Regions from separate parts of the Isoptericola sp. NPDC056618 genome, predicted to be linked through region 2. Evidence: predicted binding sites of a transcription regulator. Region 2 holds the regulator's gene; the other holds the start of a gene.

Region 1 (3,402 bases), on a different contig from region 2:
GGAACAGGAACGACCCGGTCGGCCGGTCGGGGTCGGCCACGCCGGCGCGCGAGCGCCGCACGGCGTCCGACACCGCGCGCACCGCGGCCGTCTGGCCGATGAGCCGCTCGCCGATGACGTCCTCCATGTGCAGGAGCTTTTCTGACTCGCCCTGCAGCAGGCGCCCGGCGGGGATGCCGGTCCAGGCGGCGACCACCTCGGCGATCTCGTCGGAGCCCACCTTGTCGGCGATCATCGGGGCCTCGTGCACGGCTGCCTCGTCGGCCTCCTGCGACGCCTCGGCCCGCTCGGCGTCGGCGAGCTCGCGCTCGACCTGCGGGATCTCGCCGTACAGGAGGCGCGCGGCGGACTCGAGGTCGCCCTCGCGCTGCAGCCGGTCGGACTCGGTGCGCAGCTCGTCGATGCGGGCGCGCAGGTCGCCGACCCGGTTGTGGCCGGCCTTCTCCGACTCCCACCGCGCCGTGAGCGCGGCGAGCCTCTCGCGCGTGTCGGCGAGGTCGGCCCGCAGCCGCTCGAGTCGCTCGGTGGAGGCGGCGTCGTCGGACTCCTTGAGCACGACCTCCTCCATCTCGAGGCGCGTGACGGCGCGCTGCAGCTCGTCGATCTCGACCGGCGAGGAGTCCATCTCCATGCGCAGGCGCGACGCCGCCTCGTCGACGAGGTCGATCGCCTTGTCGGGCAGCTGCCGGCCGGTGATGTACCGGTCGGACAGCGCGGCGGCGGCCACGAGCGCGGAGTCGGCGATCGTCACCTTGTGGTGCGCCTCGTACCGCTCCTTGAGCCCGCGCAGGATCGCGACCGTGTCCTCCACGGACGGCTCGCCGACGAACACCTGCTGGAACCGGCGCTCGAGGGCCGGGTCCTTCTCGATGTGCTCGCGGTACTCGTCGAGGGTCGTGGCGCCGACCAGGCGCAGCTCGCCGCGGGCGAGCATCGGCTTGAGCATGTTGCCCGCGTCCATGGCGCCCTCGCCGCCGGCGCCCGCGCCGACGACCGTGTGCAGCTCGTCGATGAAGGTGACGACCTCGCCGTCCGACGCGGTGATCTCCTCGAGCACGGCCTTGAGCCGCTCCTCGAACTCGCCGCGGTACTTGGCGCCCGCGACCATGCCCGCCAGGTCGAGCGCGACGAGGCGCTTGCCCTGCAGGGACGTCGGGACGTCGCCCGCGACGATGCGCTGGGCCAGGCCCTCGACGACGGCGGTCTTGCCGACGCCGGGCTCGCCGATGAGCACGGGGTTGTTCTTGGTGCGGCGGCTGAGCACCTGCACGACGCGGCGGATCTCGGAGTCGCGGCCGATGACAGGGTCGAGCTTGCCGTCGCGGGCGCGCTGCGTGAGGTCGCTGCCGTACTGCTCCAGCGCCTTGTACGTGCCCTCGGGGTAGGGGCTGGTGACGCGGGAGGAGCCGCGGACGGCGGGCAGCGCGGCGCGCAGGGCGTCGGCGGTCGCGCCCGCCTCGGCCAGCGCCTGGGCGGCGGCGGACTGCCCGGCGGCGAGCGCGATGAGCAGGTGCTCCGTCGACACGTACTCGTCGCCGAGCGCCTCGGCCTCCTTGGCCGCGTTCTCCAGCACCGCGCTCATCGCGCGCGACGGCGCGGGCTGCGCGACGGCGGACCCGCTCGCCTGCGGCAGGGCGACGAGGGCCGCGCGGGCACGCTGGCCGATCTGCTGGGCGTTCGCGCCGACGGCGTCGAGCAGGCCGACGGCGACGCCGCCCGTCTGCTGGAGCAGCGCCTGCAGCAGGTGCACGGGCTCGAGCTGGGGGTTGCCCGCGGCCGACGCCGACTGGACGGCGTCGCCGAGCGCCTGCTGCGACATGGTCGTGAGCTTGATGTCCATGGGACCTCCGGGATGACGTGCGATGACACGGGAAAACGTCTGTCGGGGGAACGCCGCCAAAGTTGAGTCTATTCCGCTCAACTTTGATCGCAAGCCGCCCGGGGTGCCGGGTGGCTCCCGGACGGCCGCTGCGGGATGCTGGGCCGGTGACCACTCCAGCCCGCGGCCCCGTGCGCCGCCTCCGCACCGCGATCGCGGCAGCCCTGGCCGCCGTCGGCCTCCTCGCCCTCGCCGGGTGCATGAAGGTCGACATGGACATGACGCTGTCGGAGGACGACACCGTCTCCGGCTCGATCGTCATGGCCGTCTCCAACAGCCTGGCCGAGACCATGGGGATGGAGCCGGGCGAGCTGTGGAAGCAGGCGGGCGGGGAGCTGTCCCAGAACCTCCCCGAGGGCACGTCCCAGGAGCCGTACTCCGACGACGAGTACACCGGCACCCGGTACACGTTCACCGAGGCCCCGATCAGCCAGATCTCGGGGGAGGGCGGCGAGGACCTCACCATCACCCGCGACGGCGACGACTACGTCGTCGACGGCACCATGAACCTCTCCGAGGGCGCCGACCAGCTGAAGTCGCTGCCGCAGAACGTCCAGGACGCCTTCGACGTCAGCCTCGCCATCACCTTCCCCGGCCCGGTCAGCGACGCCACCGGCACCATCGACGGCAACACCGTCACCTGGACGCCGAAGGTCGGCGAGAACACCGAGATCCACGCCGTCGGCGCCGCCAGCGCGGGCAGCAGCTTCCCGTGGTGGATCGTCGGGCTCGTCGTCGGACTGGTCGTCATCGGCCTCGTCGTGTGGTTCGTCGTGCGGAACAACCGCCGCCCCGCCACGTCGACGGGCACGGTCACGGGCACCGCGACGGGCGACGCCGCCCTCGCCGCGCAGGCCGCCCCCGGGGCCGTGCCCGCCGCCGGCCCGACGCCGGAGGAGCAGGTCTTCGGCGCGCCCGCGACCCCGCCCGCGGAGCCCGGCACCGGCCCGGTCGCCGAGCCGCTCGAGCCGGAGCCCGCGCCCGAGGCCGCCCCGCCCGCCGGCCCCACGACCGGCCCCGTCGCGGAGCCGCTCGAGCCCGGCCGCCCGGGCGAGGAGGACACCGTCCGGCAGGAGCCCGCCGGGACGCCGGGTCCCGACGTCGAGCCCGACGTCACGGGCACGCCCGACGACCGCCCCGGCGACGAGGACCGCCCGTCCGGTCCCGCGCAGGGTGCCTGACGCGCAGACCGCGCCGCGCCCCGGGCCCGGGGCGTGGCGCGAGGACGTCCTCGGCCCGGAGTTCCGGGCGCGCACGCTGCCGCTGCCCGGTGGCGCGGAGGCCGTGCTGGTGCGGCACGTGCCGTCCACGCCGGACGACGACGGCGCGCCGGGCCCGCACGGCGTCGCGCGCACGGCGGTGCTGTCCGTGCACGGGTTCGTCGACTACTTCTTCCACCCGCACGTCGCCCGCACCGTCGCCGCCCGCGGGCACGCGTTCTACGCCGTCGACCTGCGCGGCCACGGACGGGCGCTGGCCGCGCACGTCGCCGCCGGGCGCGACCCGAACCTCGTGGACGACCT
Region 2 (3,402 bases):
AGGCCCGGGAGGAGTCCGGCGCCGCCGGCGACCAGGGCGAGCCCGAGGGCGTCGACCCGCTCGCGGCGCTCGACTTCGAGCCCGAGGGCGAGGCCGCCGAGAGCGCCGAGGTCCTCAAGGCCAAGGCGGAGGCGGCGGAGCACCTCGACGCGCTGCAGCGCGAGCGGGCGTCGTTCACGAACTACCGCAACCGGTCGCTGCGCGACCAGGAGGCGGCGCGGACGCAGGGCACGCAGGACGTGCTCGCCGCGCTGCTGCCGGTGCTCGACGACATCGAGCGCGCCAAGCAGCACGCCGAGCTGAGCGGGCCCATGGCGGCCATCGCGGAGAAGCTCGACGCGTCGCTGGCGAGGTTCGGGATCGAGCGGTTCGGCGCGGTCGGGGAGGAGTTCGACCCGAACGTCCACGAGGCGCTCATGCACAACGTGGACCCCGAGGCGACGGCGACCACCGTCGCGATGGTGGTCGAGCCCGGCTACCGCATCGGCGACCGGGTCGTCCGCGCCGCGCGCGTCGGCGTCGTCGGCCCCGAGTGACACCATCCGCGAGATCGACCTGCCCGTCGTGAGACCGACCTGCCCAGGGTCGATCTCACGACGGGCGGGTCGATCTCGCGGACAATGACAGGAAGGAGGGCGTCGTGACAGGTCAGGACTGGATCGAGAAGGACTTCTACTCCGCTCTCGGCGTCCCCAAGGACGCGGACGACGCGGCCATCAAGAAGGCGTACCGCAAGCTCGCGCGCCAGTACCACCCGGACCAGAACCCGGGCGACGCGTCGGCGGAGGCGAAGTTCAAGGAGATCGGCGAGGCGTACGCCGTGCTGTCCGACTCCGAGCAGCGTCAGCAGTACGACGCCGTGCGCGCCATGGCCGGCGGCGGCGCCCGCTTCGCGGCGGGCCCGGGCGGGGGCGGGGGCAACGGTTTCGAGGACGTCTTCGGCTCGATGTTCGGCGGCGGCGCCGGCCCGAACGTGCGCTATCAGCAGTACCCCCAGGGGGGCGCGGGTGGCGGAGGCTTCGAGGACATCCTCAGCTCCATGCTCGGCGGCCAGGGGGGCTTCCGCGGCGGCCGGCAGCGCGCCGGCTTCACCACGCCGCAGAAGGGCCCGGACGTCGCGGCCGAGACCACGCTGCCGTTCCGCACGGCGGTGGAGGGCGCCACCGTCGAGTTCACGGTGGACGGCCGCAAGGTCAAGACCAAGATCCCCGCCGGGGTGAACGACGGCCGCAAGCTGCGCATCCGCGGCAAGGGGCGCCCCGGTTCGGGCGGCGGCGACGCCGGCGACCTGGTGGTCACCGTGCACGTCGCGCCGCACCCCGTGTTCACGCTCGACGGCGCGAACCTGCGCATGACGGTCCCCGTGACGTTCGCGGAGGCCGCGCTGGGCACGACGGTCGAGGTGCCGACGCTCGACGGGCACACCGTGAAGCTCAAGGTGCCGGCGGGCACGCCTACCGGGCGGGTGCTGCGGGTCAAGGGCCGCGGCGTCAAGAACGCCAAGACTCAGGGTGACCTGCTCGTCACGGTCCAGGTGGCCGTGCCGCAGAAGCTCAGCAAGAAGGCGAAGGAGGCGCTCGAGGCGTTCGCCGCCGAGAGCGACCACGAGGACGTGCGGGCGGGGCTCGCGCAGCGCGCGGCGGAATGACGCCGCGGCGGCGCGCGGGGCGACCGGCCCGGGGCGGCACCGAGGAGCGGCACCGAGCGAGGAGGTAGCGATGGTCACCGAGGACGCGCCGGTGCTGACCGTGTCGCAGGCGGCCCGGCTCGCGGGCATGCACCCGCAGACGCTCCGGCAGTACGACCGCCTCGGGCTGGTCACGCCGCGCCGCACCGCCGGCCGTGGCCGCCGCTACTCGCAGCGGGACGTCGCACGACTGCTCGAGGTGCAGCGCCTCGCGCAGGTGGAGGGCATCAACCTCGCCGGGATCCGGCGCATCCTCGACCTCCAGGAGCACGTCGCCCAGCTCGAGGGCCGACTCGCGGCGCTCGCCATGCAGCCGCCCGGCGGCAGGGTGTTCACGGCAGGCACGACGGGCGACGTCGTCGTCGTGCGCCGCGGCCAGCGCGTGCGCCGCGCGGAGCGGGCCGACCTCGAGGCCGAGGAGGGCGCGCTGGTGCTGTGGCGCCCGCACCGCCGCGGCTGACGACTTTCCGCAACGCAATTCTTCGCTAATTCGCGAGGCAATGGGTAAGGCATTCCTTATTTGACCAGTCGTGAATTCGATCGCGCATTCACTGTGCAATTCCGTGCGAGAGGAATATCGTGGTCGAAGGCGGCGAGAGCCGGCGTCGAGCGGCGAGGAGCGCACCATGAGCACGCTGATGGAGATGCCCGAGGTCACCGAGTGCACGGTCGAGGGCTGCGGCTACAACCACGACCACGGCTGCCACGCCGGGGCGGTGACGATCGCGGGGCACAGCGGCGACGCGGCGTGCGCCACGTTCATCCCGCTGAGCTCCAAGGGCGGCCTCGAGAAGGTCGTCGCCCACGTGGGCGCCTGCCAGCGCGGCGACTGCGTCCACAACACCGACCTCGAGTGCGCGGCGTCGGCCATCCGCGTCGGCCCCGGCCCCGACGACGAGAGCCACGCCGACTGCCTCACGTACGCGCAGCACTGACCCGACCCCCGGGACGTCCCCGGGGCGGCTACCGGGCCAGCTGCGTCAGGAGCTCGACGGCGGCGGCGTGCGACGTCGGGAGGCGCTCCACCCATACCCGGGTGGGGCGCCTCAGCACGTCTCCGAGGCCCATGAGCGCGGCGTTGCGCTCCACCACCCCGCGGGTGGCCTTGGCCAGGTCGGGCACCCCCGTGTCGCGCCGCGCGAGCACCGTGAACACGCCGTCCGTGAGGGCGGCCATCGGATGGCCCTCCCCGAAGACCTGCTCGAGGGCGCGCCCGACGGTCGCGGAGCGCGCGGCGCGGTCCCACGGGGCAAGGCCGTCGACGGCGACGTCCACGACGACGAGGCAGTGCGTGTCCGGCACGCCCTGGTCCGCGCCGACGGCGGCGCCGTAGGTCTCCCGCAGCCGCTCGGCCAGGTACTCGCGGGTGGGCAGCCCCGAGCTGGGGTCGCGCAGAGCGCCGAGCGCTGGCTCCGCGTCGCGGCCTCGCACCCACCCGACGGCGACCGCGCGGATCGCGTCGGGGTCCGGCGGGTGGTGGGCGGAGCGGTACAGGCACTCGACGTCGTCCAGCGTCTCGCCCAGGCCGACGCCGGCCCGCCCGCGCGCGGCGCCTAGCCGGTGCGCGGCGGCGTGGGGGGAGCGGCCGTCGTCGAAGGCCTCGACAAGGGCGTCGACGGCGGGGTGGTACCAGTCGTCAGGACGCAGCCACACCTCGGCGAGGCTCGTCGCACGCCAGCGGTCGATCACGTCCGGGACGTGCTCGGGTGCGTCGT

What was found. The regulator HspR, encoded in region 2, represses chaperone genes until heat shock. The targets are predictions, from matches to a motif close to AAGTTGAGTCNNNNNGACTCAACTT.
Region 1: clpB (ATP-dependent chaperone ClpB) is a predicted target of HspR. The motif match lies at 1,900-1,924, and genes of this name have one in related genera.

Annotation. Positions count from the first base shown of each region.
Region 1 is NZ_JBHTVZ010000006.1:57,578-60,979, forward strand. It holds gene clpB (ATP-dependent chaperone ClpB) at 1-1,840, opposite strand, end outside; gene ACFQ8T_RS10065 (LppM family (lipo)protein) at 1,987-3,060, shown strand; gene ACFQ8T_RS10070 (alpha/beta hydrolase) at 3,053-3,402, shown strand, end outside.
Region 2 is NZ_JBHTVZ010000004.1:86,393-89,794, forward strand. It holds gene grpE (nucleotide exchange factor GrpE) at 1-536, shown strand, start outside; gene ACFQ8T_RS07835 (DnaJ C-terminal domain-containing protein) at 641-1,648, shown strand; gene ACFQ8T_RS07840 (heat shock protein transcriptional repressor HspR) at 1,719-2,147, shown strand; gene ACFQ8T_RS07845 (DUF1540 domain-containing protein) at 2,314-2,622, shown strand; gene ACFQ8T_RS07850 (hypothetical protein) at 2,651-3,402, opposite strand, start outside.